One region of the Sphingomonas sp. PEI4 genome, then DNA from elsewhere that is predicted to be linked to it. Evidence: predicted binding sites of a transcription regulator. Region 1 holds the regulator's gene; each other region holds the start of a gene.

Evidence for each region. The regulator LexA, encoded in region 1, represses DNA repair genes until DNA is damaged. The targets are predictions, from matches to a motif close to GTTCCNCNCTTGTTCT.
Region 2: a site for LexA is predicted at 3,549-3,564, ahead of AC1MLZ_RS24860 (LexA family protein). Genes of this name have one in related genera too.
Region 3: a site for LexA is predicted at 3,273-3,288, ahead of AC1MLZ_RS23445 (ImuA family protein). Genes of this name have one in related genera too.
Region 4: a site for LexA is predicted at 3,241-3,256, ahead of AC1MLZ_RS22635 (ImuA family protein). Genes of this name have one in related genera too.

What each region holds. Positions count from the first base shown of each region.
Region 1 is NZ_CM155258.1:564,800-572,219, forward strand. Features, by position in the region: gene AC1MLZ_RS02455 (SulP family inorganic anion transporter) at 1-1,086, opposite strand, end outside; sul1 at 1,155-1,210, opposite strand; gene AC1MLZ_RS02460 (molybdopterin molybdotransferase MoeA) at 1,519-2,700, shown strand; gene lexA (transcriptional repressor LexA) at 2,769-3,440, shown strand; gene AC1MLZ_RS02470 (adenosylcobalamin-dependent ribonucleoside-diphosphate reductase) at 4,314-6,629, shown strand; gene AC1MLZ_RS02475 (endo-1,4-beta-xylanase) at 6,954-7,420, shown strand, end outside.
Region 2 is NZ_JBWXPI010000007.1:15,040-22,459, forward strand. Features, by position in the region: gene AC1MLZ_RS24835 (hypothetical protein) at 1-386, opposite strand, end outside; gene AC1MLZ_RS24840 (helix-turn-helix domain-containing protein) at 389-895, opposite strand; gene AC1MLZ_RS24845 (hypothetical protein) at 1,227-2,339, opposite strand; gene AC1MLZ_RS24850 (DUF4113 domain-containing protein) at 2,518-2,979, opposite strand; gene AC1MLZ_RS24855 (hypothetical protein) at 2,913-3,077, opposite strand; gene AC1MLZ_RS24860 (LexA family protein) at 3,083-3,502, opposite strand; gene AC1MLZ_RS24865 (recombinase family protein) at 3,741-4,361, shown strand; gene AC1MLZ_RS24870 (replication initiator protein A) at 4,548-5,426, shown strand; gene AC1MLZ_RS24875 (RNA replicase) at 5,708-6,679, shown strand; gene AC1MLZ_RS24880 (single-stranded DNA-binding protein) at 7,210-7,420, shown strand, end outside.
Region 3 is NZ_JBWXPI010000005.1:37,720-45,139, reverse strand. Features, by position in the region: gene AC1MLZ_RS23455 (error-prone DNA polymerase) at 1-795, opposite strand, end outside; gene AC1MLZ_RS23450 (Y-family DNA polymerase) at 792-2,243, opposite strand; gene AC1MLZ_RS23445 (ImuA family protein) at 2,491-3,252, opposite strand; gene AC1MLZ_RS23440 (hypothetical protein) at 3,422-3,868, shown strand; gene AC1MLZ_RS23435 (hypothetical protein) at 3,865-4,041, opposite strand; gene AC1MLZ_RS23430 (HU family DNA-binding protein) at 4,081-4,350, shown strand; gene AC1MLZ_RS23425 (SOS response-associated peptidase) at 4,397-5,020, shown strand; gene tnpC (IS66 family transposase) at 5,279-6,694, shown strand.
Region 4 is NZ_JBWXPI010000004.1:63,544-70,963, reverse strand. Features, by position in the region: gene AC1MLZ_RS22645 (error-prone DNA polymerase) at 1-765, opposite strand, end outside; gene AC1MLZ_RS22640 (Y-family DNA polymerase) at 762-2,546, opposite strand; gene AC1MLZ_RS22635 (ImuA family protein) at 2,461-3,222, opposite strand; gene AC1MLZ_RS22630 (hypothetical protein) at 3,527-3,970, shown strand; gene AC1MLZ_RS22625 (hypothetical protein) at 3,967-4,125, opposite strand; gene AC1MLZ_RS22620 (HU family DNA-binding protein) at 4,184-4,453, shown strand; gene AC1MLZ_RS22615 (SOS response-associated peptidase) at 4,503-5,126, shown strand; gene AC1MLZ_RS22610 (DUF7146 domain-containing protein) at 5,169-6,038, opposite strand; gene AC1MLZ_RS22605 (single-stranded DNA-binding protein) at 6,290-6,613, opposite strand; gene AC1MLZ_RS22600 (hypothetical protein) at 6,665-7,279, opposite strand.

The DNA.
Region 1 (7,420 bases):
GACCGTCGCGACCATCACCACGCTCGACACCTTGGGATAGCGCACCACGTCGCGGATCGAGCTCCAGGAGAAGGTGCTGATCGACACCATGATCATGATCGCGACCAGCGCCGCGACCGGCACCTGCGCAACCCATGGCCTGAGCGGCACCATCACCACCAGCAGGAACACGCCCGCCACCATCGTCGACAGCCGCCCGCGACCGCCATAGCGCACGTTGCCGACGGTCTGGCCGATCATGCCGCAACCGGCGATGCCACCGAACGCGCCCGCGGCGATGTTGGCGAGGCCAAGCCCGGTGCACTCGCGCGCTTTCGAGCTGGTCGTCTCAGTCAGTTCGTCGACCACGCTGGCCGTCATCATCGACTCGAGCAGCCCCACGGATGCCATCGCCAGCGCATAGGGCGCGACGATCCGTAGCGTTTCCCAGGTAAACGGCACGTCGGGGAACCCCAGCGACGGCAACGACGATGGCAACCGCCCGAGATCGCCAACCATCTTTAGCGGCATCGGAAACCACATCGCGATTGCCGTCAGCACGACGATGCAGATCAGCGGCGATGGAACCGCGGTCGATATGCGCGGGACGAGATAGATGATCGCAAGGCCACCCGCGATCATCGCATATGCCTGCCAGCTGATCCCGACCATCTGCGGCACCTGCGCAGAGAAGATCAGGATCGCGAGCGCATTGACGAATCCGGTGCGGACCGAGCGCGAGACGAACCGCATCAGCACGTCGAGCTTGGCGAGCCCGAATGCGATCTGGAGCAGCCCTGCGAGCATCGTCGCGACCAGGAGATACTGAAGTCCGTGCGCGTGAACGAGGGCGGCGGCGACCAGCGCGACCGAGCCTGCCGCGCCCGAGATCATCGCGGGCCGCCCGCCGGCAAACGCAATGACGATGCCGATCACGAACGAGGCGAACAGGCCGACTTCGGGATCGATGCCGGCCACGAACGAGAAGGCGATGACCTCGGGGATAAGCGCGAAGGTGCCGACCATGCCGGCGAGAACGTCGCGGCGCGCGGCGGCTTGGCCGCTGAACCATTCGGTGCGGTAACGAGAGATTGCTGAAGATGTCATGGATGTATCCGCATAGGACGCACGAACCGCCACAATTGCGCGAGCGGTTCACTTTGAAGACGTCGTTGCGTTGTCCGGCGGATCGGCGGCCGGAATAGCCACCCGGAATTGCACCGGGTCCAGGGCGAATGCTCGGCTTGATACCGAGTAGCATATCGCAGCGCAACCTGTTGCCCGTTACCCCAGCCCGGCATCCTCGCGAAAGTCAGGATGAAGAGGTTGCGTCTGCGGGGCCAACAACATTTGTCCTACACCCCCAGCCCATGGCAAAGCGCCAGGCATGCCCCAAACTAACGCGCTCCTGCCGGACCTTCTGCCGGACGAGACCGTTCCAAACCTCGATCGCCAGAACCGCCCCCACCGAAATGTCTCCCAGCGTGTGAACTTCCTGCACTTCCGGCAGGAACATCGCGCAATATCAGAGCTAAAAGCATGACCCTAGTCCCCGTCGCCGAAGCCCAGACCCGCCTCTTCACAATGGCCCCCCGCGTCGGTAGCGAGACCGTCGGCTTGCGCGACGCCGCAGGCCGGTGGGCCGCGCAGGATATCCTCGCGCGCCGCACCCAACCCGCCGCCGACCTCTCGGCAATGGACGGCTACGCGATCCGTTACGCCGACCTCCCCGGCCCTTGGAAAGTCATCGGCGAAAGCGCCGCCGGTCGCCCCTTCGCCGGCCAGGTCGCCGCTGGAGAAGCCACCCGCATCTTCACCGGCGCGGCGATGCCCGAAGGCTCCGACACGGTGATGGTCCAGGAAGAAGCCGAACGGGACGGCGAAGCCCTGATCCTCGCCGGCGAAGGCCCGACGACGTTCGGCCGCAACACGCGCCGCAAGGGACTCGACTTCTCCACCGGAACTCGCCTGATCGCCGCCGGCGACCGCCTCAGCCCCGCGCGCATCGCAGTCGCAGCGACCGGCGGGCACGGCAGCCTCGCCGTCAACCGCCGCGTGCGCGTTGCAGTTGCCGCGACCGGCGACGAACTCGTCCCCCCCGGCTCGATCACCGACGGCATCGCGCTCCCTGAATCGAACGGCATCATGCTCGCCGCGATGCTGGCCGACATGCCCGTCGACGTCATCGACCTCGGCATCCTCCCCGACAACCTCGACGTCCTGCGCAACGCCTTCGCCAGCGTCCAGGCCGACCTGCTCGTCACCACCGGCGGTGCATCGGTCGGCGATCACGACCTCGTCCGCCCGGCGATCGAAGCGGCCGGCGGTACCATCGATTTCTGGCGCATCGCGCTTCGCCCCGGCAAGCCGATGATGGCCGGCCGGATCGGCGGAATGATGGTGCTAGGCCTGCCCGGCAACCCGGTCTCGGCGTTCGTCACCGCTATCTTGTTCGTCAAGCCCGTCGTCGCGCACATGGCCGGCGCACGCGATCCGCTACCGCAGACGACGCACGCGCTGCTCGGCGAAGACCTGCCTGCGAACAACGCCCGCACCGATTATCTCCGCGCCGAACTCAAAGACGGCAAGGCCTATGCGTCCACGATACAGGACAGCTCGATGCTGCTGACCTTGGCCCGGTCGACCTGTCTGATCGTTCGCCCCGGCAGCGCTCCGATCGCATTGGCCGGCGAATCGGCGGAAATCCTCGTTATCGCGTGATACGGACGCTTGACGGCGTTAATTATGTTCCATAGAAGTTCCTCGTCTGTTCCGGACGGAGAACCGCCATGCTCACGCGCAAGCAGCACGAACTCGTCTGCTTCATCAACGATCGCCTCAACGAAACCGGCGTCTCGCCGTCGTTCGAGGAGATGAAGGACGCGCTCGACCTCAAATCGAAGTCGGGCGTCCATCGCCTGATCAGCGCGCTTGAGGAGCGCAACTTCATCCGCCGCTTGCCGAACCGCGCCCGCGCGCTCGAAGTGTTGCGGATGCCTGAGCGTGCGGAAAAGAAGGCGCAGGCGAAGGCATCGAATGTAAAACCCGCGTCCGCCGCCGTACCGCACCCGGCGAACGACGTCGTGGAGATACCTCTCCACGGCCGCATCGCTGCCGGCGTCCCGATCGAGGCCTTCGAAGGCAGCACGATGCTCGCCGTCCCCGCCGCGCTCCTCGGCACGGGCGAGCATTACGCGCTCGAAGTCTCCGGTGACTCGATGGTCGAGGCCGGCATCCTCGACGGCGACTACGCCCTGATCCGCCGTACCGAGACCGCTCGTGATGGCGAGATCGTCGTCGCTTTGATCGAGGACAGCGAAGCCACGCTCAAATACTTCCGCCGCGAAGGCGCCATGGTACGCCTCGACCCTGCCAATCGCGCCTATGACCCCCAACGCTATGCCCCCGCCCAAGTCCGCGTGCAGGGCAAGCTCTCCGGCATTCTCCGCCGCTACGACTGAGTAGCGGGTATCGAGACGCGTTTGACATCAAGGCGGTGCGGCGGATGAAAAGCCGATGTGGATGCCAAAGCGACCGGTAGTGACGGCCGTTCGCGTAGGCCCCGACAAAGGCCGGAGCGTTGCTCCAGTCGTCATAACCGGTAGTGCGGGATGTTATCAGTGCGTAGCATCGACACTCGACTAAGATGCTCGTCCTCTGGATCGGAGCAACGCCGTCTAACGATCGGTTTGCAGTCGCGCTCATTCCGTAACGAACCTCGGCGATTTTGCGTCTGCAAAAGCGGGTTGTACAAGGTGGCGCGCCTAAAGCAGACAATTCGCCGGTTGATGGAGCTACGCGTTTCCCGGTTGTCGCCCATGCCGAGGATTGTGTTGACGATGGCGCTGTCAGAGTCACGGACGGCAAGTCTAGCGAACAGCACCAAGGCCGCCGCTTAAGGCGGGTGATACCTTGTGCTTGAAGAAGCATGCAGAGCGGTTCGCCAATGGCGTTGGCAAAAGAAGGGATGTGCGATTGATGCCTCACCGTGCCGAGGCATCCTTCAATCCAGTTTCATCACCCGGTTCGCCAGACACAGGCTCGACAAGTTCGCCTGCTCGGGGCCTGTCGGTCATGCCCACGCGAGAGCGAACCAAAGGGGGGCTTTGGGTACGCCAGGAAAAATAGCATCGAACCTTTCATCGCGATCGGAGCATCGCGATGCGCACCACGCGCCTGCCCGAGCAATCATCAACCTATGGCATGAATGTACCGCTTCACACACTGCATGTTGCGCTTTCCGGATTTCAAACCCATAGATTGGAAGAGGCCATTTCCGTCCCGAGATTGGGTATGTCGAACGCTGGCCCGTACAATGACTTAAGGTTCGCCCGATGACTTCCGATACCGCAATGGGCCCGCTCGACCAGCCCGTCACCGTCCATATCTGGCGCGAGAAATACCGCCACGGTAGCGAGGCAACGCCGTCCGATACGTTCGCGCGAGTCGTCGGCGGCGTCTATGCGAACGACGATGCGGCGCAGGCCGCCAAGGCGCTTGGCGCGCTCGAAGCCCGCGACTGGGTACCGGGCGGACGCATCTTCGCAGGCGCAGGCACGACCAAACGCGTGACATGGATCAACTGCTTCGTCTCGCCGACGATCCAGGATTCGATGGACAGCGAACCCGGCCTACCCGGTGTCGGGATCATGCCGGCACTGAACGTCGCAGCGTTCACGCAGCAGCAGGGCGGCGGCATCGGCATGGATTTCGGTACGTTGCGCCCGGACGGCGCGGTCGTCGGCCGGACCGGATCGATCTCGTCGGGCGTGATCCCGTTCATGGCGATGTGGGACGGGATGTGCGTCACGATCCGGTCGAGCGGCTCTCGGCGCGGCGCGATGATGGGCGTGCTGCCGGTCTGGCACCCCGACGTGTTGGCGTTTATCTCCGCCAAGACGCGCAAGGATTTCTTGAAGAACTTCAACGTGTCGGTAACCGTGACGGACGACTTCATGGCGGCACTGGAGGCCGGCGCGGACTGGGACCTGGGCTTCCACGTGCCGCGCGCGGACGGCGAGCATGTCGCGGTCGGCGAGAAGGACGGGCGGCCGTGGTACGTCTATCGCCGGCTGCCCGCCGCCGAGCTGTTCGACCTGATCACGCGCACGACCTATGACTATGCCGAGCCCGGCGTGATCTTCATCGACCGCGTCAACCGGCTGAACAACCTCAACTATTGCGAGACGATCGCCGCGACCAATCCCTGCGGCGAGCAGCCCCTGCCGCCCAATGGCGACTGCGATCTCGGCCATGTGAACCTTGCCAACATGGTACTGCACCCGTTCACGCCCGAAGCGGCGGTTGACTGGGACCGGCTGCGTAGCGCAGTGCAGGTCGGCGTGCGGTTCCTGGACAATGTCCTCGACACCTCGCCCTTCCCGACGCCGGAACAGCGCGCCGAAGCGCTCGCCAAGCGTCGCATCGGTCTCGGCTATACCGGCCTCGGCAATCTGCTGCAGCAGATGCGGGTGCGCTATGGCCGCGCGGCGACAACGCTGGTCGAGGAGATCGGCAAGGCGATCGCGATCGAGGCCTATCGGACGTCGGTGGCGCTGGCACGGGAGCGTGGCACCTTCCCTGCCTACGACACCGAAGCATTCGCGCGCGCACCGTTCCTGACCAAGCTGCCGGTCGACCTCGTCGCGGACATCCGCACTTACGGTATCCGCAACGGCGTGCTGCTAACGCTCGCGCCGACCGGGACGACATCGATCTTCTACGGTAACGTCAGCTCGGGCGTCGAGCCGACCTTCAGCTGGCATTACGATCGCGCCGTCGTGATCGAACAGACCGCGACCGACCAGACGCTCGAGCGCTTCGAGGTGCAGGATTACGGCTGGTATTTGTATAGCCGGATGCCGGGCTTCGATCCTGCCGCAGCCCTGCCCGACTATATGGTCACCGCGCTCGAACTGTCGGTGGACGATCACATCGCCGTCGCCGCCGCCGCGCAGGCATGGGTCGACGCGGCGATTTCGAAGACCATCAACTGCCCTGCCGACATGCCGTACGAAGCGTTCCGCGAGGTCTATCTGACCGCGTACCGCGAGGGCATGAAGGGCTGCACGACCTATCGCCCGAGCGGCATTCGCGGCTCCGTGCTGTCGGTGAAGAGCGACACTGCCGAGCCTGAGCCGGTCGTCGCGCCGCCCTCTGTCACCGCATCCGACGTGCTGACCCGCCCGCAGGTGCTGAGCGGCAAGACGGTGAAGATCAAGTGGCCGATCGACGGCGAGAATTACTACCTCACGATCAACGATTATGTGCATCCCGATGGCCGCCGCGTGCCGTTCGAGATCTTCATCTCGACCAGCTCGGTTGAGAATTTCGAGACGATGGCGGCGCTCACCCGGACGCTGTCGGCAGCGTGCCGCCGCGGCGATGCCACTTTCCTGTTCGAGGAGCTGGAACGCGTCCATTCGCCCAAGGGCGGCGCGCTCGTTCGCCTGGATCACGAAACCAAGGGTAGCTACGCACCCAGCCTGATCGCCCTGATCGGCCGCATCCTGCGCCAGCATTCGGAGCCCGAGCCCGCACTCGCGCTGGACGCAACCGGCGAACAATGCCCGAGCTGCAAGCGCCATACCGCGCATATGCTGGAGGGATGCCTGACCTGCTACCAATGCGGGTACAGCAAATGCGGGTAAGCGGTTGATGAGCAAGGCACAATCTGTGGAAGTCCGAAACCGATAGTGCCTTGCTCCGTCGTTTGACGGTTCTTCGTTGCCTCGACCAGCTTCATGCATCCCCACTCCCGAGTCCGGCCGTGAGTGGCCGGGCGATCGCGTCTTGCAAGCATGAGACCGGTTGACGGCTGACGACGTTGTCGCTTTCATGATGCGAAATGGCTTGCCAACATCTGGATATGATAGAGGATTGCCGGATCAAGACGGATATTCTGTCATGGAAATCCGTCAATCCATGGCTCGGTCATTGCGAACGAGCGGGGATGGCGATGAGAGGCGGCATTTGTGATTGATCGTCGGACGATAATGACGGGCGGGGCAGCGCTCGCGCTGATCCCGGGGTTCACGGGTCTGGGCGCCAAATCCCCACCGTCACTGGCCGCGCTCGCCCGAGCAAAAAATATTCGTTTCGGCAGCACGCTTGGCGGCTCGAATTTCGCGGACTTGGCCTATCGCCGCTTGAATGCGGCACAATGCAATTTGATCGTGCCTGAAAACGAAATGAAATGGAGCGCGCTACGGCCCGACGCCCGCAGCTTCGACTTCCGTGCAGCGGATGCCCTGGTTGCATGGGCACGTGAGACAGGCCTGGGCGTTCGCGGGCATACACTGCTCTGGCAGACCGAACGTTGGATGCCGGAATGGACACGAACGCATGATTATGGTCCAAACCCCCGTGCCGAAGCCCATCGGCTTTTGATCGCCCATATCGATACCGTCACCAGGCGCTATGCAGCGACCGTAGATAGCTT
Region 2 (7,420 bases), on a different replicon from region 1:
GACCCTTTCTCGGCCTTAGTAATCCTAAAAAACATTCGATAATCGGCACCGGCCGTACCCCCGGGCATGGTGATGCGAACGAAGTTGGATTCCGGCGTGAGGAATACAGCCGAGGTTGGCAGACCCTGTATGATCCCAGGCAATGCCTTGGATAGGTCATAGCGCACCTGGTCGAATACCCGACGCTTGTCGCGATCCCAGACATCGACATCTCCCCCAAGGTGTACCTGCGCATCGAACGTTTCGGAGAAGCAGTGGTTCGAAAACACAACGTCGATACGCACGCCCGCTGCCTTGGTGGCTGTTGGTACCACCAAGCTGAACGGCTCGAGATGATCGAAACCGATCTCTTGGCCAGCAACGGTAAGGGGATGAAAATACGACAAGATCAGCCGGCCTTCTTCGCGGTCGCGCGAATGCGATGGCCCGGTCGCTCGGGAGAGCGACGGGCCGCTTTAGCCTCCTCGCGGGCCTTCATCATGTCCTCGGCAATCGGGCCAAGCTTCTCGACTAGCGGTGCCAGATCATAGATGTTGCTGGTCTGCCCACCGAGGCGATTGTGGCGTGCCACACGGCGGATAAGGCCTTCGGATTCCAGTCGCCCTACCGCACGCTGGATCGTCTTTTCGGACACGCCGATACGCTCCCCCAATCGCTTCTTCGATGGGAACGGCATATCCTCGTTTTCCCACCAGTGATCGATCATCTGGAGCAACACGCTGAACTCGATCGGTCCGACGTGCAGACGTACCAGCGCTCGCAGCAAGACGGACGGGATAAGGGTGAATCCCGGCTCCAGCACCTTCTTGGTCCACCGCTTTTCGAAGCTCTTGGCTTCAGGGGGAATTGGAGCGGCAGGCCGAAGTGGCACCACCTTTTCAGTTTCTGACGACATTGCTTGCATCTCCGCGTTCATAGAGGCTAAATGCCTCGTACGCGGCACGATTTAAAGGTCCGCGGCGGGTCGACCCCCGGGACTTTAGTGTCCGCCCCCCAGGTCATCGTTGCCCTTGAGCCCTGGACCTGTATGACCCGCGAAGCAGTACGCGTGTCCATCCAGCATGCAATCGCGCAGAACGCGATCAGAGTACATAGTGGGTCCTGGTCAGGTTTGACCTGGGGGTCAGCGTGAAAACGTACGCTATCGCGCAGCTCGCCATCGATTCTTTGCCCCTCCGTTGCGACGTTGGTGGGCCAGGCGCAGGCCCACCAACGTCATTCCTGCTTCAAGGCACCGATCGTATCGCCTCGGCCATGCCGAGAACGACCCGTTCGAAAACGACCGGTGTCGATAGTGCAGCGTCGACATCATGCGCCCACTCTGGGGTGTTCGCCGTCCAGGCCATAAGCCGGCTCGAACCCACTAAGCCCAAATGCTCGGCAAAATAGGCGTTGAGGATAATAGCCGGGATCATACCCCGGATCAGCTCCTTGTCCTTCGGCCAGATCGTCGCCGACAGATCAAAGAAGCGCGCGAATGCCTGAATGCGACCAACCGCCGCCAGATCCCGGAGGGTTTCCTTTATGGGACCAGACGGCAAGATATAAGCTTCCCCACCATATTGAAGGAGGGTTTCCGCAAGTCGGAGAGCATCGTCGATCCCGATCGCCGCCAGTGCGTCACGCAGCGCGTTGCTCGCATCGCCGGCATATCCCGGTTCGCTAAGCCAATACGTTACCTTGTCGATCTTATCGCGCAGTACGCGATCGAGGATTTCGTCGCGATCGGGCGGGACGATGGCGACATGGTCATCTCGCACATCGATGATGCCGGCATCCTGAAGGGTCTTCAACTCGACCGCGAAACGCGGGTGAAGCGCGTCCTTGCCGAACACCTCTTCCGGCGTTCCCTCGAACACCATCGCCAGCGTGTCGGGTTCGAGCCGGGCATATGGGCGCTCGCCGCCATTGATGTTGAGAAGCACACCCGGGACAAGCTTCTCGCGCAGTCGTTGGCCCGGCCCGGAGCCTCGTCGGATCGCCGGATCGTGACGAAGCATCGCAGCGGCCGTGAACTGATAGGGAAAGACGTAGCGATACCATCCAGCGGGAACATCGCCGGCAGGCGCTTCTTCCCTGGGCTCCCGATTGAGCCAAGCCCTGACCGGAGCTTCGCACGGGGCCGGCAACGCTTCTAACAGCCGGCGCCGGAAGGTTTCCGGGTCACAATGGCGCTCTTGTTTCTTGAGAGCGCTAGTCATGTCGTGCCAGTCCCGAAAACCGCCACCGCGGGCCACGGCGTGCTGCGACTTGCGCAATGGATACGCAAAACCGCTGGTTTTCATAATTCTATCGAGCGAATTGGCGCGCTGTTTTGCACCGTCGATTGTCGAATACATACGCATCTCCTTCTCGGCCAGACAGAGACGCGCTGCTCGTCTCCAACGGCCGGATCAGGGTGCGGACGCAGGAGCATTCAAAACTCGTTGGACCATGAGATCCTTCGCCAAGGCAGCGGCCGTGCCAACGGTGGTGACACGGCTAACAGGTAGGATCATCCATCCAGGCCGGCAAGGGCTATGTCGCGATCGGTATCTCCCCGATCCGTGTTGTCCAGGCCGGGCTCTTCTGTGATCGCTTGGTATCGAACGATCGCGCCCCGCATCCTTGTGCGGCAAGGATGACGGTGTTTCGCCCGAACCGGTCGTTGAGCCCGTCCATCGCGGCTAGCAGTGCCGGTGCCTTTGGGTCCGGCACTGCGAAGAGGTCAGTCTGCCCCTGCCCTTCCGGCGTCAGATCCTCCAGCAGCACTCCGCATTTCGTATAGACGCCTCCCGGCTGAAACATCGCCTCCATCATCTTCGCTGCGATCCCAATGATGACGCGGGGATCGTTGATTGGGGGAGATAGCCGCGCCGATCGCGACGCCGATGGTGGGTTGGCACGGTATCGAGACCCATGCGCGAACGCGATCAATTGGCTCGCCGCCAGCCCTTGCGCTCGTATCTTTTCGGCCGCTCGCGCAGCGCGCCGCGCCATCGCCTCGCGCAGCTCGTCGAGCGCGGTGACAGGCTCGGATCGAACAGGCGCTCCGCGCTAACATAGAAGTTGGAGACGTCGACGATCGCCCACGACATACCGTCTAGCGCCGGTAGTCGCGGACGCCTGTCCGCACGACGCTCCATATTTCCACGCCTTCGGCCGACGTCGGTTCGTAGCATTGCTGGCTGTTACGGGCCTCGTGGAATGCGCCGCCGCGTCGCTCGACGAGCTGGCGGCAAACGAAGCTACCATCGACGATCGCTATCACAATATGCCCTTGTGCAGGGCGGGTGTCGCGATCGACCACGACTACATCGTTATCGTAGATCCCGGCCTCGATCATGCTGCTGCCGCTGATGCGGAACACGAAGCTCGCGGCCAGATCGAGCCTCAACAGCTCTATCAGGCTTATCGCGTCGTCCTGCCAATCTTGGGCAGGGCTTGGAAAGCCGGCGCCCGCAGCGCCGACGATCCGTAGAAGAATCCCCGTCGGCACCTCGGCGATCGGCACCGGCTGCATCAGTGGCAGCATAGTGATTCCCTTCGCGCCCCTTGTAGCGCCCGATGGAACGGAAAGGGAACACGCAGATGCTCCGTCTGGCTCATTGTGTTGAAGCACGCGCCGTCCGGAAAACGGTCGTATTCTGGACACCGTATAGACGCTGGACGCAGCGAACACCGTCCCAGCGCTTTGGCGCTGGCGACCGTCCACCTTTCAGTCTAGGTATCAGCGTCTAGATAACGTCGGGTGAACTCGAATGCTGGACAATGACAGCGCGGCGATCAAGAAGGCAGGCCCGATGCGGGTGGGCTACGCGCGTGTGTCGACCGACGACCAGAACCTAGCAGGGCAATTGGACGAGCTGCGCGCCAGCGGATGCGCCGATATCTATTCGGAGCATGGCAGCGGCAAGAAGGACGACCGGCCCGAGTTGGCGAACGCGCTGCGCACGTTACGCACTGGCGATACGCTGGTGGTGACGCGGCTCGATCGGCTCGGCCGCAACCTGCCCCACCTGATCGCTACGGTGAATGCCCTCGCCAAGCGCGGCGTCGGCTTTGAAAGCCTTGCCGAACGGCTCGACACCACCAGCGCCGGGGGCGAGCTGATTTTTCATATCTTCGCCAGCATGGCGCAATTCGAGCGCCGGCTTAACAGCGAGCGGACCAGGGCCGGGTTGAAGGCCGCTCGCGCGAGAGGCCGCAATGGCGGCCGTCCCCCGATCCTGTCACTCTCGCAACTGCGCCAGGCCAAGCGGCTGCTGGACGATCCAGAGGTGACGGCCCGCGAGGTCGCGCACACATTCGGCGTCAGCCGGTCGACGCTCTACAACAACCTCGCCCGCCTCGACATGCCCGCCGGCGAGCGCGTCACATGAGTTTATCCGCGAAAGCACGAATCCTAGCCCCTAGGGCGGCGTCGACAAGGACGGCCCCACAGGCCCGCCCTCTGTCTTCGTGCTTTCCCGGATCAATTCCCCGAGCTGGATTCGTGCTTTTGCGGATCAATGCAAAGGGGGCGAGAATGGAACCGCGTCATTGGCGCCATGATGGAGACGAGGCCGATGCCGCCAACCCAAGCTGATCTTTTCGCCCTCGACAGCCCGCTTATGAGCGAAGTGCGAGGCGAGCGATCCTTGATGGCGTTCCCGTTCTTCGCACTCAGCAAGGGCAAGTGGACCAAAACGCTTTCCTACAAGACCGACAGCGTTTCGATAGAGATCGTGCCTACGGCAAAGGGCGTTGCGACGATCTATGACAAGGAGATCGTCCTTTACATCGCCAGCTTGATGGTTGCGAAGCTCGAAGCTGGCGGCGAAGTCTCGCAGGACTTCTATTTTACCGCGCATGACCTGTTCACCGTGACGGGCAACAATCCTTCCGCGCGATCCTATACTCGCCTCTCGCAAGCGCTTGAACGGCTTCAGGGTACGCAGATCAAGACCGACATTGAGGCAGGTGGCGAAGGCGAGGAGGGGTATTTCTCGTGGCTTTCCGAGGCGAAACTTTATTACACGAAGAACGGTGACCGCCCAGGAGAGAAGCGTCTGAAAGCGGTCCGGGTGCGCCTGTGCGATTGGCTCTTTCGGGCGATCCTGCGCGACCGGCAGGTTCTCGACTATGCACCCGCCTATTTCCGGCTCGGTCCAGTCGAGCGCCGCCTATATGAAATCGCCCGTTCGGCTTGCGTCGATGGCGCTTACGAATTGAGCCTCGACGACTTACGTCTCCAGCTCGGCTATCAAAACTCTCTCGCCCATTTTCGCCATGCTTTGAAGGCGATATTAGAGGCCGATGCCATACCGGACTACCGGGTAATACTGTGCGACGCCCCGCCCAGCGGCGCGAAGACAGCGCCTCGACCCGGTAGAAAGACCGGATACTGCCAAGTCGTGATCGAACCGAAAGTCATGAAGCTAGCGAGCGCATCCGCGCTCGCCTGATTCGCGGCAGGGGGGCAGCGCGCGGGTCGATTGATCCGCGAAAGCACGAATCCAAAACCCTCATTGATCCGCGAAAGCACGAATCCCAGCGGCATTGATCCGGGATAGCACGAACGATTTTCGGCATTGATCCGGGATAGCACGAACCGCCAGCGCTTCCGCGTCGCCGTTTAATTCTGCAAAATCCTCTCGACCGGCAGCACGTCGGCAAGATCGAGGAAAGAGCGGCTGTGACCACATAAACGAATGCCCGGCACGAAGGCCGGGCACCCTGGAACGTGATGAGCGATGCTTGGCGGCATCGATCAGGTCGTAAGACACCTCTCTCATACCCGTTCCCGAGCCTCGGTTCAAGGGAGCGCGCTTCGCGCCACGCTCTAGTTTTGCCTGGTCCCAGCCCCGAAAGGGGACGAAAGATGGGAGCTGTTTCAATCGCGCGCGCGAGTTTCATGGCGCTCGAAAGGGTGACGAACGAGCGGGCCAGGTCGCGATCGGGCGCCCCGAACCCGACGCGCGCTCACGTCCATCCTCACAGCCGGAAAGCCGGCACGTTCGAGGACGACTTCTTCTACACCTATGCGAAGGGCGAGACGGACCGGCTCTATCGCAACGCCGTCGAGCTGCTGAAGCGTAAGAACGCGATCAGGCGCCTTGCCCGCGCCGAGGCCCGTCAGCTCACCGAGGCCGAACGCCTCGTCACGCTGATTACGCCCGCGGCCGTGCGGGTGTTCGAGCAGCTAACGCAGCTCGCCCGCACATGCGCCGGCAAGGTGTTCCCGACATGGGAATGGATCGAGACGCACACGGGGTTGTCGCGCGCGAGCGTCGGGCGCGGCCTCAAGATCCTCGCCAGTATGGGGATGCTCGACAGGCAGCGGCGATGCGTCCCGGTCGAACCAACCCCCGATCGCCCAAAGGCGCGCTATGAGCAGACGTCAAACGTCTACCGGATGCGCTTCCCGAACAGCCTTGTCCCTTTCCTTCCGCGATGCTTCCGTCCGTCTCCCCTGCCCGATGACGTGGTGCAGCGGGAAGCCGACCGTATCGAGGAGATCGAAGCGATGCGCCTATGGCGCTCCCCCCGCCAAGTCGCGGCCGAGGATATTGATGACGCCGGCCTGCGCAGCATCATGATCCGCCTCGCTATCGGCATCGAGGAACGAGAGTCTCAAAAAAATGGTCAACCGCTCCATGATTCATCTATTCTATGTTCAGATGGAGTTGGCCTAGTCGGCCAACGCTCTGGCGCCTGACGGCGAGAAGCGCCTAGACCAACCCAAAACCCACGCAATAACCGGTAATACCAAGCCGAAGCGTCGGACGCGCCTACGGCGCGGTGCTCCCGAGGGGAGCATGCGACTTCTGTTGCGCTCAAATGGTTGAGCTGATGCCCGGTCGAACCGTTTTTCGTCCTTGAGCGCCGCCGTAGCGCCAAGCCCCAAGCGAGGGCGGCGCGATTGTCGTCGGCATCCTTCCCTTTCCACGTGGTCGACTCCCAATTTCCCCGCGGCCGAGCCGAGCTTGCGCCGATCGTTACCTGATACCGAGATCCTTGCGCCTGCCGACAACGCACCGATCGCGACGGCCCAGGCCGAGTCCTTCGTCTGGCTATTCCTATGTCGATGGGAAAATGGGCGCTCGCCGCCTTCTACGATCAAGAGAATAACCGGCTTCGCCTACGGTTTCCGCTTCGCGGACCCTCCGTTTTTTCTCTTGATCGCGGCGCCTTCGCTCCCCTTCAAATCCCATCAGGAATTAGCCTGATCGATCGAAGGACAGGACCATGCAGAACATCGCGGAGTTTCGGATCATCGGCCGGGTCGGCAAGATCACCGAGCATGACAAGGTGACGAAGGTCAGCGTCGCCGCCAACTACAACCGCCAGGAGAATGGCGAGTGGGTGACGGACACGCACTGGAACGAGGTGACGGTGTTCGGCAAACTGATCGAGCGCGCCGGCAAGTCGCAGAAGGGCGATTTGGTGCATATCACTG
Region 3 (7,420 bases), on a different replicon from region 1:
GATCAGCTTCTCATGCGGGTACTGATACTGAAGCTCGCCAAGATTGAAGGTGCAGATCCGCGCGATGTCGACGCTGGCCTGTAACGCGTCGGGGTAGGCGCGGAAACGCCTGACCATCTCATCGGGGGATTTCAGCGCGCGATCGGCGTTCACCTCACGCCGATAGCCAAGCTCGTCGACGGTGCATTTCTCGCGCACCGCGGCCACCACGTCCTGCAGCAGCCGTGCTTCAGGCGCATGATACAGCACGTCGCCGGTTACGACCGCGCGCACTGCCGCTCCGCCAGCCTGTCGGGCCAGCGCATCGATGCGGACCGCGTCGCCCGGCCGACGCCGTTGGAACAGCGCCATGTAGCCCCGACGGCCGTAGATCGCCTTGAGGTCCTTCAGCGCAGCGAGGTTCTCTTCGTCCGCCTCGTGCGGAAGCAGAATGGCGATGACGCCTTCAGACCATGGCTCGAGGTCGTGCCAGTGCAGCAGGCAACCGCCCTTTCCCGCCCGCTTCTTGCCGACGGTCAGCAATCGGGTGATCCGCGACCAGGCCGGACGGTCCGTTGGGTAAAGCAGCAAGCGACGGCCGCATGAAAGATCGATGCGCGTACCCGCGATCGAGCGGACGCCAGTGGCTTTTTGCGCCTCCCATGCGCGCACAACACCGGCGACCGTGCCGATGTCGCTGACGCCGATCGCCGGGTAGCCAAGCACGGCAGCGGCCGCGAACAGCTCCTCTGGACTGGACGCCCCGCGGAGCAGCGAGAAGTGTGTCAGCACCTGAAGCTCGACATAGTGGGTCATCCAAAGACCCCGTGCATCCACCAGGACAGGTCGCCGGTGTCGTCCTCAAAACCGTCGCCACGACGGAAGACCCAGTAGCGACCGCCAGTCTCGTCCTCGACGCGGTAATAGTCGCGGACCGCCCATACTTCCGCGTCACGCCGCCACCATTCGCCATGAACGCGTTCGGGACCGTCGCCGCCAACCACCTTGTACGTCGTGCCGCGCCACTCAAAGCGCCGCGGAGGTTGGTCGGGCATCAGGGCGATCACGCGATGCAGTGGCTCTGGATGCGCGAAGAGACGGATCGGCCGCTTCCACTCTGGCCATGTTCCCGGCAGCTCGTTGGGATCGGATTTGACCACGGCCCGCTCCGGGACATGGCTTTCGACGGGAGCGATGCGGAAGACCGAGTGCATCCCGATTCTGCCTGCGATCAGGTCGACCAGGCGTGCGGGGTCGCGCACCAGCGTTTCACCAGCGAGGACGGCGCCGAGATCAACCGCGTCGAGCGGCTCCGTGTGCGGCGCCACCATTTGAAACTGCTCGAGGCCCATGCCGGGATCGATCCGCTCGATCCGCAGCTTCAACAGCCTCAGAAGGTGAGAGACCTCCCGTGTCGGCCGGGATGTGCCGACCGCGACGATTTGCTCGGTGCCATCGACGCGCATTCCCGTCAGGCGGAGCGAGCGTGCGCCAACGCCTTTCGCCCGCAGCAGCACGACAAGATCGCCCAAGAGGTCACCCATGACCTGTTCGATCGCCTCGGCCGTGCTGATCGGCTCCAGTAACCGGCGTTCGACCGCCGGGACCTCGATGTCCTCTCGCGGGGTGATTGGCTCTGCGACACCGCCCAGGGCTTGATCGAGGCGTGTGATGGTCGGCAGCCCGAGCCGGCGCGCGAGGGGTCCGCGCGCGACTGGCAGGAGATCTGAGATCCGTTCGAATCCGAATTTGCGCGCCGCGGTCAACGCCGTGGGCGTCAGGCGCAGCGATGCGATCGGCAACGGGCTGAGTGCCTCGACCGTGCCGTGCGGCTCGACGCGCGTAAGATCGGCTTTTCCAAAACGGGCCAGCGCGTGGGCGGCCCCCGGCGTATCGGCGACCGCGACGCGCGCGGTGAAGCCTGCACGACGACAAAAGGCGAGCAGACGACGGCAAAACCGCTCTTCTCCGCCATGGAGGTGATCGCAGCCGGCGAGATCAATCCAAAGGCCATCAGCCGGGGTGACAGCCGCGATCGGCGACCAGCGCCGTACCGCCAACAGAGCGAGGCGATCGAGGAGTGCTGCATCGGCTTCCGGCTCAAACGGACGGAAGTCGAGATCTGACACCAGCGCGCGGGCGTGGGTGGCGGCCATACCGGGATGGATGCCGAGCGACTGCGCACCGGTGCAGGCAGCGACCACCTCTTCGCGCCGGCCGACCTTGCCAACGAGAGCGAGCGGCGCGTGCTGGACCGGGGGCATAACTGGCGTGGCGAGCCGCAATGCAGGCGCGTGCGCCTTGTACGGGTGGCTCGCCGCTTCCGATCGCCTGCCAAGCTCCCGCATTGGCGGCTTCGCGTGGACAGGAAGCGACGCGATCTGCGCCTCAACCTCTTCGCGCGACTGCGCACTGGTTCTCGCCCAGCGGGCGCCAGGCCGCCAACCGCCGCCCCGCGGCACCGAACAGGCACCAGGATCGTCGTCGACCGGCAGTTGCAGGGCGGGCCGCTCAGGCGGCCGCGTAGCGGGCCGTTCCAACCGTCTCAGCCGCTCTATGGCTAAGTTCGGCAGGAACAGCGAGACGACCCGTCTCATCGCTGCCCTCCACAATTAGGGAAAAGCCCTCACCGCCGCGTTGCCGCGCCAGTTCGACCGTCCATCTCGCTCTTCCTACGCCCGCGACCTCCAGCCGCGCCGAAGGCGCGGAGCCGATCCGCCAGCGCGTCCACGCGGCGGACGGTTCGGCGAAGGGATCCTGGTCACGGCCGCGGCGACGACGCAGCAGCAGTACCGGCATGTCGGCTTCAGCTGCGACCAGCTGCAGGCGACGCGTTGCAACCATCGAGACCTTGCTTGCTTCCGCGACGATCGCCGACGGCGTGCCGTCGCGCACCGCGTCCTCGATCACAGCCAGCAACGCGGCATCGTCAGGAGGGTGCGCGTAGATCACGCTTGCTGACGCAAGACCAGCCTGAGCCAGTCCCGGCGCATAGACGTTTGGCCTACAGCTCGCCCACAGAACCGGCCCGCCGGCAATTGCCGCTTCGCGCGCCGCGATCCCGGCTAGAAACAGCGTGGTGGCTGCATCATCAACCAATGCTCCGCTTTGTGCCGTTGCCTCATGAAGCGCGCCGGCACGCAGACCCCCAGCCCCAAGTCGGCCGTCGAGCTCCTCAATGCCGAAAGGCAGCACACGGTAATCCGTGACCGGCGTGGCGATCGTCCGGAGATGCGCTATGCTTGGCGCGAAGGAATCGAGGGCGGAGGACATCGTGTTCTAAGACTCTACTCGTTCCCTTTATGTTCCGTTAATGCGGACAGTTGGTCAAGCGCCGATCGTCTCAGCTCATCGTTTCGGAATGGAACGCACGCGATACGAACCGGCAACAGACGGTGAAATTCCGCTTTCCAAGACCGGTCGCGTGACTCATAGAAATGCGATGCCGATCCGCGCCGAGAACCGCTGGCTCTACCCGATCGACTGGCAGCAGCTGTCAGGCACGATCCGGTTCGACCGTGCCGGCAGGCGCTGCGAGCAATGCCGTCGGCCGCACCTTCGCCGCGTCGCTCATCTTTGTGATGGACGCTGGTGGGACGCTGATACGTCGTGCTGGCGATCGGACCAAGGCAAGCGGGTTTCGATGAAGGGGGGCTTCGCACTGGCGAGGGTGCGGACGACCTATGTCGTTCTGGCGTGCGCGCATCTCGATCATGACCCGAGCAACAGTGCGCCGGCAAACCTCAAAGCGCTCTGCCAGCGCTGCCACATGATCCACGATGCAGCTGAACATCGCTGGCAGCGCTGGTGGAATTCCTTTCGCCTGCGGGCGTTGCGGGACCTGTATGAGGATCCCCGCATCACCCGCGAGCGACACGCCGCCTCTTAAAGATCGATGTTGCGCGTCTTCATGGCCTGAGCCGCTAGATCAGCGATCGGCCCTACCCCGCCGACCGCCTCATAGACCTCGGTGACGTCGTGGTTCTCGAGCTTGTCGAGCATCAGCGCAACCGCCTTTGCATTCGCCTCGTCCAGCACGGTCTTTGTCTCGTCGCTTGCCATGGGTAAGGGTCCTGCTCGTTTATAAGGAGCATGAGTAGCATGAACATCAGCGAGCTGGCCAAAGGTGTTGCGACGTCGACTGGGTCTAGCGAGGCCGACGCAAAGAAGGCGATCTCGGCCGTTTTTGATCAGATTGCGGACGCCGCTGCAAAGGGCGAGGAAGTCTCTATCCCAGGGTTCGGCAAGTTTGCCGTGAAGGATCGCCCTGAGCGGGACGGACGCAACCCGTCGACCGGTGAAGCTATCAAGATCGCAGCGTCCAAGAAGGTTGCGTTCACGGCCGCCAAGGGTCTCAAGGACAAGCTCTGACGAACATGCGCCGGCGATCGTTCGCTGGCGCCGACAGGAGGCGCGGATGTGCAATCGGTATAGGTTGACGGCGAAGCAGGCCGACGTGGCTGCTACGTTCGGTATCCGCCCTCCCTATGAGGCCGACGAAACCTTCCCGGTCGGCGACATATTCCCAACTGGCAAGAAGACGCCGTTCTATGGGGCCGTTATCGTGCAGGACGGTGACGATCGCCGGATTGAGCGCATGGAATGGGGCGTGCCCACGCAGATTCCGAGCAAGCGCGATCCCGCGACGAAGCTCACAAAATATGTCACCAACGTCAGGAATTTGTCGTCCAGCTTCTGGCGGTCGATGCTCATTACGCCAGCACGGCGCTGCCTCGTCCCGGTTACTTCATTTTCCGAATACGGCGTCCAACCTGGCGAGGACGGCAAGAAGCCGCTGCATTGGTTCGACGTACCAAGTCGGCCGGTTTTTGCATTCGCCGGTATTTGGAGGCCAACTGAGCGCGGGAACGCATACGGTTTTCTAACTACGGAGCCGAATTCAGTCGTGGCACCAGTTCATCCGAAAGCGATGCCGGTGATCCTCCATGACGAAGACTATCAACGCTGGCTGACTGGGGATTGGGATGATTTACGTGATGTCGTCTCCCCATACCCATCTCAGTTAATGAAGGTCGACTGATTGGCGTCCTTCGGCTCGAGAAGCGATCAGGGATGGTCATACCCTCCGGCGATGCTTAGTCGATCTCCTCGATTTGACGGAGCAGAGCATCGAACGAAACGCGTGAGCGTGTCCGTGCGACCTCCCCTCCGCCAGCGTATCTGCTCACCCCCTTGCGGCGGTAACACAGGCGGCGTGACACGGGCTGCATAGTCCGAGGTTGGGTGGGGCTGCCGGATTTTGCTTGCGCCGTTGCGCGCTTGCTGATTCAGAATCCTCATGAACGTCGAAGCCGTCCGAGCGCTTTCGCATGATGAGCTGGTCGCGCTGGTGCTGGCGCAGGCGGAAGTTATTTCGCTTCAGGCCGCGCGAATTGCGGAGTTAAGCGCCCTGGTAGAGACTCAGGCGGCATCCATCACGCGCCTTGAGAGGCGTGTGGCCGAGCTGGAGGACAAGCTGGGCAAGCCGCCGAAGACGCCGGACAATTCCTCGATACCGCCGAGCGCCGGACAAAAGCCAAACCTGCCCGAGCGCCAGCGCAAAGACCGCAAGGGTCGCCCCGGTGTCACCCGCGCGCTGGCTGCCGATCCCGACCAGGTGGTCGAGGCCCTTGCCACGCAGTGCCCGAACTGCGCCGCGGCGTTGAGCCAGGACGACCAGCGCAAGGTTCATGCCTATGATCATATCGAGATCCCGCCGATCAAGCCGGTGACGACGCGCGTCCATCTGCATAGCGGAGTATGCCCGTGTTGCGAGGCCACCTTCACTGCACCTGTACCCGAAGGGATGGAGCCGGGCTCACCCTTTGGCCCCGGCATCCAGGCACTGCTGATCCATCTCCACGTCACGCAAGCGATCAGCTTCGAGCGTCTCAAGGAGATCATGAAGACGGTCTTCGGTCTCGACATCAGCGAAGGTGCGGTCGCCAATATCCTCCAGCGCGCGCTCAAGCCGATGCTGGAGGCGGCCGAGGAGATCGGCGAGGAAGTCCGCCGGGCCGAGGTGATCGCTTCCGACGAGACGTCGGCACGGGTCTGCGGGCGCAAGCACTGGCAGTGGGTCATGCACACCACTACCGCGATCTATCACATCATCGCCGACACCCGCGCCGCGCGGATCATCACCGACTTCCTGGGCGGGGCCAGGCCCAAGGTCTGGGTAGCGGACCGCTACGGTGCGCAGAACGGCCATGGCGAGCAGCGCCAGGTCTGCCTGGCGCACCTGCTACGCGACGCACAATATGCCATCGACAGCGGCGACATGATGTTCGCACCGGGCTTCAAGGCTTTGCTCAAGCGGGCCTGCAACATCGGCAAACGACGAGACCGGCTCAAGAATACAACGCTTGCCCAGTATCTCGCCCGGCTGGAGCGACAACTGACCGGCCTGATGAAGCTCGCAGTACCGCACAAGCAGGGGCAAAAGCTCATGCGCGCGATCAAGAGGTGCCGCACCGACCTGTTCGTGTTCATGACCCGGCGCGACGTGCCCTACACCAACAACGGCTCGGAACGCGCGCTGCGCATGTCGGTGATCTTCCGCAAGGTAACCGGTTGCTTCCGCTCGACCTGGGGCTCGCAGTTCTACGCTGCCACAGTCTCCGTGATCGCCACAGCAAAGCTACACGGCAAGACCGCCCTCCAAGCGATCGTAGACGTCATCTCACAGCGTCGTGCGCCGACCCTCGCCGCATAGGGGGTGAGCAGATACCCGCCAGCCGCAAACTCCACGATTTCGACGTCGCCTATAGCTCCCGATATCGAACCAATAAGACGCTTAACCTTACCAGCTGACCCGGCACTCTGGCCATGCCAAAGCGCTTTCCCCGGCTTGTCTTCCGAGTAGATCGCAAAAACGGGCCAATACTCAGGCTTCTCATTCGGGAAATCTACCTGTAGCGACCTCACCGCGAAGGGCCTGTGTTTCTTCGTGGTCATCCGGCGGATTGCCACCCGTTCCGGCGATGGCAGTTGGATTATTCGAGGAAATAGCCGCCTCACCAGTGGTATGACGATACGAAAGCGCTTCCAAGTTCGCAGCGTAGCAAGGTCGAAAGTTGGAGGCGCTGATATCTGTACTGCCGCTTGGGCCCATTCCTTCTCCGCGACGTTTGTCTTCGCTAGGCTGGCTACGTCGATAGGTTGAGACATATAATCGACAGCTGCATGAAAGCCGTGACCGCGCCCAAGACGGTCCGTATAAGAGATCCAGAAGTGGTTAAATGGCTCGACTTCGCTGCTTTGTTTCAGCCCAAGCTCGCGAAATACCATCATCGGCATATTGATTTGTGCGCTTGAGCCCCGGCGAAGGAACGGTTGATGCCAGATTATCAATGGCAGCTCTCTGTCGAACGCTAATCCACAAATCTTACTTTGCGGGTCAGCAAAGAGTTCAATATATATGTCTCTAGCCTCTGAACCC
Region 4 (7,420 bases), on a different replicon from region 1:
CTCACCAAGATCAAAGTTACAGGCCCGGGCGATATCGACGCTGGCGCGCAGCGCATCGGGATAATCACGAAAGCGCCGGACCATTTCCTCCGGTGATTTGAGCGCGCGATCGGCGTTGATCTCACGGCGGTAGCCGAGCTCATCAACGGTGCACTTCTCGCGCACGGCCGTAACCACGTCCTGCAGAAGGCGGGCTTCGGGCGCATGGTAGAGGACGTCACCGGTTGCGACCGCGCGGACGCCGGCGCCGCCAGCCTGCCTAGCCAGCGCATCGATACGGACGGCGTCGTCCGGCCGCCGGCGCTGGAACAGCGCCATGTACCCGCGTCGGCCGTAAACCGTCTTCAGGTCGGCAAGTGCCGCAAGGTTCGCCTGATCCGCCTCGTCCGGTAGCAGGATAGCGATGATCCCCTCCGACCATGGCTCAAGGTCGTGCCAGTGCAGCAAGCAGCCCCCCTTCCCCGCCCGCTTCTTCCCGACGGTTAGGAGCCGCGTGATCCGTGACCAGGCGGGGCGATCGGTCGGATAGAGGATCAGGCGGCGCCCGCAGGAAAGATTGACACGCGTACCCGCGATCGAGCGGACGCCGGTCGCCTTTTGCGCCTCCCAGGCGCGCACGACGCCCGCCACCGTACCGATGTCGCTGATCCCAATCGCGGAATACCCGAGCAGTGCCGCCGCCGCGAACAGCTCGTCGGGGCTCGACGCGCCGCGCAGCAGCGAGAAATGGGTGAGCACCTGAAGCTCGACATAGGGCGCGCTCATGCGAACACGCCGTGGATCCACCAGCTGAGATCGCCGGTATCATCATGGGTGCCGTCGCCGCGCCGGAACACCCAGAAACGGCCGCCTGCTTCATCCTCGACGCGGTAATAGTCCCGCACCGCCCAGGTCTCGGCGTCGCGGCGCCACCATTCGCCGTGGATCCGCTCGGGGCCATCGCCGGCGACGACCTTGTGCGCCTCGCCACGCCACTCGAAGCGCCGCGGCGGTTGATCGGGCAGCAGCGCGATGACGCCCCACAATGGCTCCGGTCTGGCGAACAGACGCACAGGTCGCTGCCATATCGGCCACCCTGCCGGCATTTCGACCGGGTCGGCGCGCGCGACCGCTCGCTCGGGTACATGGCTCGGGATCGGCGCGATCCGATAGACGGCATTCGGGCCAATGCGGCCGGCGACGACATCGACGAGGCGCGCGGGGTCGCGCACCAGAACCTCGCCGGCTAGCACTGCGCCGAGATCCACTGCATCGAGCGGCTCGGTATGCGGCGCCACAAGCAGGAACTGCTCAAGCCCCAGTCCGGGATCAATGCGCTCGATCCTGAGCTTCAGCAGTCGCAGGAGATGGGGAACTTCGCGTGTCGGCCGCGATGTCCCGACGGCAACCACCTGTTCCGTCCCGTCGACGCACAGCCCCGACAGTCGGAGCGATCGCGCACCGAGCCCTCTCGCCTGCAGTACCTCGGCCAAATCGCCCAGCAGATCTTCCATCACCTGCGCGATCGCCTCGGCCGTGCCGATCGGCTCGAGCAAGCGGCGCTCGACGGCTGGAACGGTGACATCTTCGCGCGGTGTGATCGGCTCCGCTACGCCACCGAGCGCCTGATCAAGCCGGGTGATGGCGGGCAGGCCCAGCCGCCGCGCGAGCGGGCCGCGCGCGACCGGCAAAAGGTCTGCGATAGTCTCGAAGCCGAACCGCTTGGCAGCGCTGAGCGCCGTGCCGGTCAGCCGCAAGGCAGCGATCGGTAGCGATGATATCGCTCGGACCGTACCACCGGCCGGCACGATCGTCAGATCTTCCCGGCCGTACCGGGCGAGCGCGTGTGCGGCACCGGGCGTGTCGGCGACCGCAACGCGCGCGGTAAACCCGGCACGCTGGCAAAAGGCGCGCAGGCGTCGGCAAAATCGCTCTTCTCCCCCGTAGAGGTGATCGCAGCCGGCGAGGTCGAGCCACAGGCCATCGGTCGGCGTCGCGGCCGCAATGGGCGACCAACGCCGAACGGCAAGCAGCGCCAGGCGATCGAGCAGGACTGCGTCCGCCTCTGGTTCGGCGGGCCGGAAGTCGAGATCGGACACCAGCGCGCGGGCATGCGTCGCGGCCATTCCGACATGGATGCCGAGCGAGGTCGCCGCGGCACAGACGGCCACAACTTCCTCACGACGCCCGACCTTGCCGACAAGCGCCAGCGGAGCGTGAGCGGTTGCGGGCCGTGTCACGATCATGGCCGGTCGCGTGACCGACTGGTCCTTGTACGGATGGCTCGCAGCTTCCGATCGCCGCCCGAGTTCGCGCATGGGCGGCTTCGCATGCGCCGGAAGCGCGGCTATCTGCCCGGCAACCTCGGCCTTGGTAGGCGATTGCGCCCGCGCCCAGCGCGCACCCGGCCGCCATCCGCCACCCCTCGGGACAGAGCATTCACCCGGATCGTCGTCGACCGGAAGCTGGAGCGCGGGCCGCTCAGGCCGCGGCGTAGCGTGCCGGTCCAGCCGTCTCAGCCGCTCGATGGCCAAGTGCGGCAGGAACAGCGAGACAACCCGTCTCATCGCACCCCTCCACGATCAATGAGAAGGACCCGCCAGTGCGTTGACGCGCCAGCTCGACCGACCAACGGGCGCGTCCCACCCCGGCAACCGCGAGCCGCTGCGACGGGGCGCTGGCGACCCGCCAGCGCGTCCAGGCAGCGGAGGGCTCGCCGAGCGGGTCTTGCGATCGGCCCCGCCAGCGGCGCAGGAGCAGTACGGGAATGTCGGCTTCAGCAGCGACGAGCTGCAGGCGCCGCGTGGCGACCATCGAAACCTTTGCCGCCTCGGCCACGACCGCTGCCGGCGTACCATCCCGGATCGCGTCCTCGACAACCGCCAGAAGCGCGGCGTCGTCCTTGGGCTGGGCGTAGATCACGTTCGCCGAGCACAAGCCGGCTTGCGCCAAGCCGGGGGCGTAGAGATCGTTCCGGCAGCTTGCCCAAAGCACCGGGGCACGAGTGTTCCGCGCTTCTCGCGCGGCTACACCGGCAAGGAACAGCGTGGCAGCCGCATCGTCGACCAGCGAACAGGTCCGTGCGGCGACCTCGTGCAGTGCTCCAGCCCGGAGCCCTCCCCCGTTCAGACGATTGTCGAGGTCACTCACCCCGAACGGCAGGACCCGGTATTCGGCGATCGGCATCGCAATGCTTCGCAGATGGGCGATGCTCTGGGGAAGCGAATCGAGGGCGGCTGACATGGTGGTTAGACTCCACGTGTTCGCTTTATGTTCCGTTACCGCCGACGCTTGGTCAACGGATTTATGTCTGCCGGACCGAGTCTTTGGGCTTGACCGCAGCCGAGGGCCGGACGGTACGGAGTCGTAACGAATACTAGGTCTACAGCGCGATCTCGAGTGAGTTGCCAGTGTCGCCGCGCACGATCGCGGGCAGTCGCCACGAAAACTGACGGTACGCACCGCGTGGAACGGTTACACAACAGACCAAAAACAAACCAAGAAGATTTTGCTTTCGTTCTGCCATCGGCTGACTCATAGAATCGAGATGCCGATCCGCCCTGAAAACCGCTGGCTTTACCCGATCGACTGGCGCCAGCTGTCGGACGTGATCCGGTTCGATCGGGCCGGCGCGCGCTGCGAGCACTGCTCGAGGCCGCATATGCGTCGGGTCGCCCATCTTGGCGATGGTCGCTGGTGGGATGCCGATGCCGTGTGTTGGCGCTCCGGCCGTGGCAAGCGGATCGCGCTCAAGGGCGGCTTCATTCTGGCGTCGGTACGAACGACTTATGTCGTGCTGGCTTGTGCGCATCTCGATCACGATCCAGGCAACAGCATGCCCGGCAATCTCGCGGCGCTCTGCCAGCGTTGCCATATGATCCACGATGCGGCCGAGCATCGATGGCAGCGCTGGTGGAACGTCTTTCGCCTGCGCGCGATCCGCGACCTGTATGAAGATCCGCGCGTCACGCGAGAGCGCAGCGCGCGTTAGAAATCCAGCCTGCGGCTTTGCATCGGCTCGGCCGCCAGCTCGGCGATCGGCCCCTGCCCGCACCCGGCCTGATACACCTCGTCCACGTCATGATTAGCTAGTTTGCGGACCATCGAGCGGGCGCCCGCGACGTACGCATCGTCGAGCAGCATCATTGTATCGGCGCTCGGCACGGCTAAGGTCCGGCCAGATCCACTAGGGAGAGTAAGTAGCATGAACATCGGTGAACTGGCGAAGGGCGTCGCTGGGACGACAGGCACGAGCGAGGCAGAGGCCAAGGCCGCAATCGCCGCCGTGTTTGACCAGATCGCAAGCGCGGCCGCAAAAGGCGAAGACGTCTCGATCGCCGGCTTCGGCAAGTTCTCGGTCAAGGATCGTCCTGAGCGCCAGGGCCGCAATCCGTCGACCGGCGAGGCGATGACGATCGCTGCATCGAAGAAGGTTTCGTTCACGCCCGCCAAGGGTCTGAAGGACAAGCTCTAAGGCCAGAGTGCCGGCGGGCGGAGCTTGCCGGCACCGAAAGGGTGCTCGGATGTGCAATCGATACAGGCTGACCGCGAAGCAGGCGGAGATCGCGGCGACATTCGGCATCCGCCCGCCTTACGAGCCCGACGAGACGTATCCGGTCCCCGACATCTTTCCGACGGGCAAGAAGACGCCGTTCTACGGCCAAGTGGTCATCCAGGACGGCGCCGACCGGAAGATCGAGCGGATGGAGTGGGGTGTACCGACACAGGTGCCGAGCAAGCGCGATCCAGCGGTCAAGCTCACCAAGTACGTGACCAACGTGCGCAATCTCAGTTCGAGCTTCTGGCGGTCGATGCTGACGACGCCGGGGCGTCGTTGCCTGGTGCCGGTGACGGCGTTCTCCGAGTTCGGGATCGCGCCTGGCGAGGACGGAAAGAAGCCGCTGCACTGGTTCGACGTGCCTAGCCGCCCGATTTTTGCCTTTGCCGGAATCTGGCGACCGACCGAGCGCGGGAATGCCTATGGGTTCTTGACCACCGAGCCGAATGCGATCGTCGCGCCGATCCATCCAAAGGCGATGCCGGTGGTCCTTCACGACGACGACTATGATCACTGGCTATCGGCACCATGGGACGATCTGAAGGGGCTCGTCGCCCCCTACCCTTCCCAGTTGATGCGGCTTGGCTGACACGCCCATGATCCGCGTAATTCAGCTGCCGCAGTTGCGGTTTCATGCGCTTCGCTGGTGCGCGCGCCAGGCGTCGTTCCAGTCGTCATGATCCTCGGGCACGCGGCTGATGAGCTCGCGCCCGTTCGCTGTCAGGTGATCGCGTGCTTTTTCGAGCAGGCGTTCGGCAGCGCGGCCTCGGTCACCGTAAACGATCACCCGGCGGACCTTCTCCGGGATCGCGACGAAGGCTAGCCGTTCGACACCGCCCAGCGCCCATGTCGGCGTCCCGAACCATTGCGTCGCCGATCGGGCGTCCTCGATCCCTTCGGCAAGGCCCAGCTCTTCGGTCGCAGGCGCAAGACGGATCGCTGCTGTGCCGAGCAGTCCGAGCGCAACCTTCGGCTTTGGGATGGGCTTGCGCAGCACGTCGACAGGATCGAGGAAGGTCCGCTGGACGGCAACCAGTCCGAGGTCGTTTTCGACTGCGGCGATCATCGCGGGCATTACGCGTCTGTCGGCACCAGAGCCGAATATGGTCGCCGGGTTGAAGCGCAAGGCGTTGGGATAGGGCGCGGAGAGGCCGCGGGCGACGAGATAGGCTTCGGCGAGCGTGCCCGCGACCGGCACGCTGGCATTCCAGAGACGCAGGGCGAGCGCGCCCATGTCGCGCTTTGGTTTTCCCTCCGGCATTGCCACCGCAGAACGGTCATGGAGCTTTTGGCGCTGAAGCGCCTTCAGCACCTCGAGCGCTGTACAGCCGGCAAAACAGTGGAAGAGGATCGCCGAATCGCCGAGGCGGACGGACAGGCTGGGTGAGCCATCGTCATGGGCAGGGCAGCGGCATTCGCCGCGAGTGCCGCGCCACACCCCGCCGAGCTGTTCGACGATGTTCTTGGCTCGGATTTCGGCATCGAGCGGTAGTCTCGTCATCGGCCATGTCCTGTGAAGTTGGTCGGTTTCGGTCACTTTAGCCTCCGGAAAATATCACCGAAGGCACAGGCGGCATCCTCCACTCTGGATGGTCGGCATGAGAAGGTGGGCCGCGCGCGGCGCGACGATCTCTTTCGTCCGGGTGGCAACCAAGCGAGGATCGTCACCCGACCGGGTTGGAACGGCCACGCTGGCTCGACCGCAACGCGGCGGAGGTGGAGCCGTGCCGCCAACCCGCTTCCGACCCCCAATCAGCTATGCTCGGCTTCGGCCTTGGTCAGGATCGAGAAGGTGTCGGCGATCAGCTCGGTGCGGTAGGAAACCTCGTTGCCTTCGCCGTGGTTGCTCTCGCGGACCCGGCCGGTGACATGCACCAGATCGCCCTTCCCGGCTGCTTCGACTTGGGGTCCGATATTGGAGAAGCACACGACGCTGTTCCACAGCGTGTCGGTCTTCCAGTCGTCGCCGTCGCGCCGGTTATAATTGGCGGCGACGCTCACATAGGTGACCTTCTCGCGCGCCGTGATTTTGCCGATGCGACCGATGATCCGGAACTCGGCAATATTCTGTGGCATGATTTCCTCCTTGGTTGATGTTGGGGTCGGATCCGGCGGGCCTGTGCGAGCCTAGTCGCGCTCCTCTTGCCGGTGCGCAAAGTGGTAGCGCGCCAAATTCTCGGGCGTCGCGTATGTGTCGTAGGCCTTCGTCCAGTCGCGCCGGATGGCCTGCTGCGCCGTCCGAAGTGGCAAGCGGCGCTCGCAAACCAGTCGCCACAGGACATAGGCCAAGGCATTCTTGTCGGCCGCGTTCGCCTGGCCGCGCCGGGGCTGGAGCCACAGATCGCGTAGGTCGAGCGGCGCGCCGCCAAGCGAGATCGGGATCAGATGGTCGAGTTCGTAATCGGCGAAGGACTCGCCCGGATGCTGCGCGTCCATCAAGCGCCGTTTGACGGGCGCGGTAACCGCGAAGGAGGGGCGGACCGATCGGGCATAGCCGGGTCGGCAAATCGTCGTGCCGATGTTCGCCTGAGTGATAAAGGGATCGACGGCCCCTGGCGTGTCGCGGGGCGGCAGGATGCTGGTTCGGTCCACCCGCAAGACGGGATTGCGGAGCGCCGTTGATAGGCCGGCAACGGCGTCGCAGAAGTCATGCGTCGCAGCGACGCTGCAGGCCGAAACCTCACCTCGCTTCCCAGCCCGCTTGTCGTCGAACGGCCGATACCAGAAGCCGATGGCGATCAAGAGCGCCAATCCGCCCGATATAGCTTGCAGCTTCAAGAGCGCATGGCCCGTATATCCACCGTCGTTCCAGTCACCTCGAAACCACTCGACAACTGACTCAGCTAAGAGCTGGCCTAGCTGATAATTGCCTAAAGCCGTTTG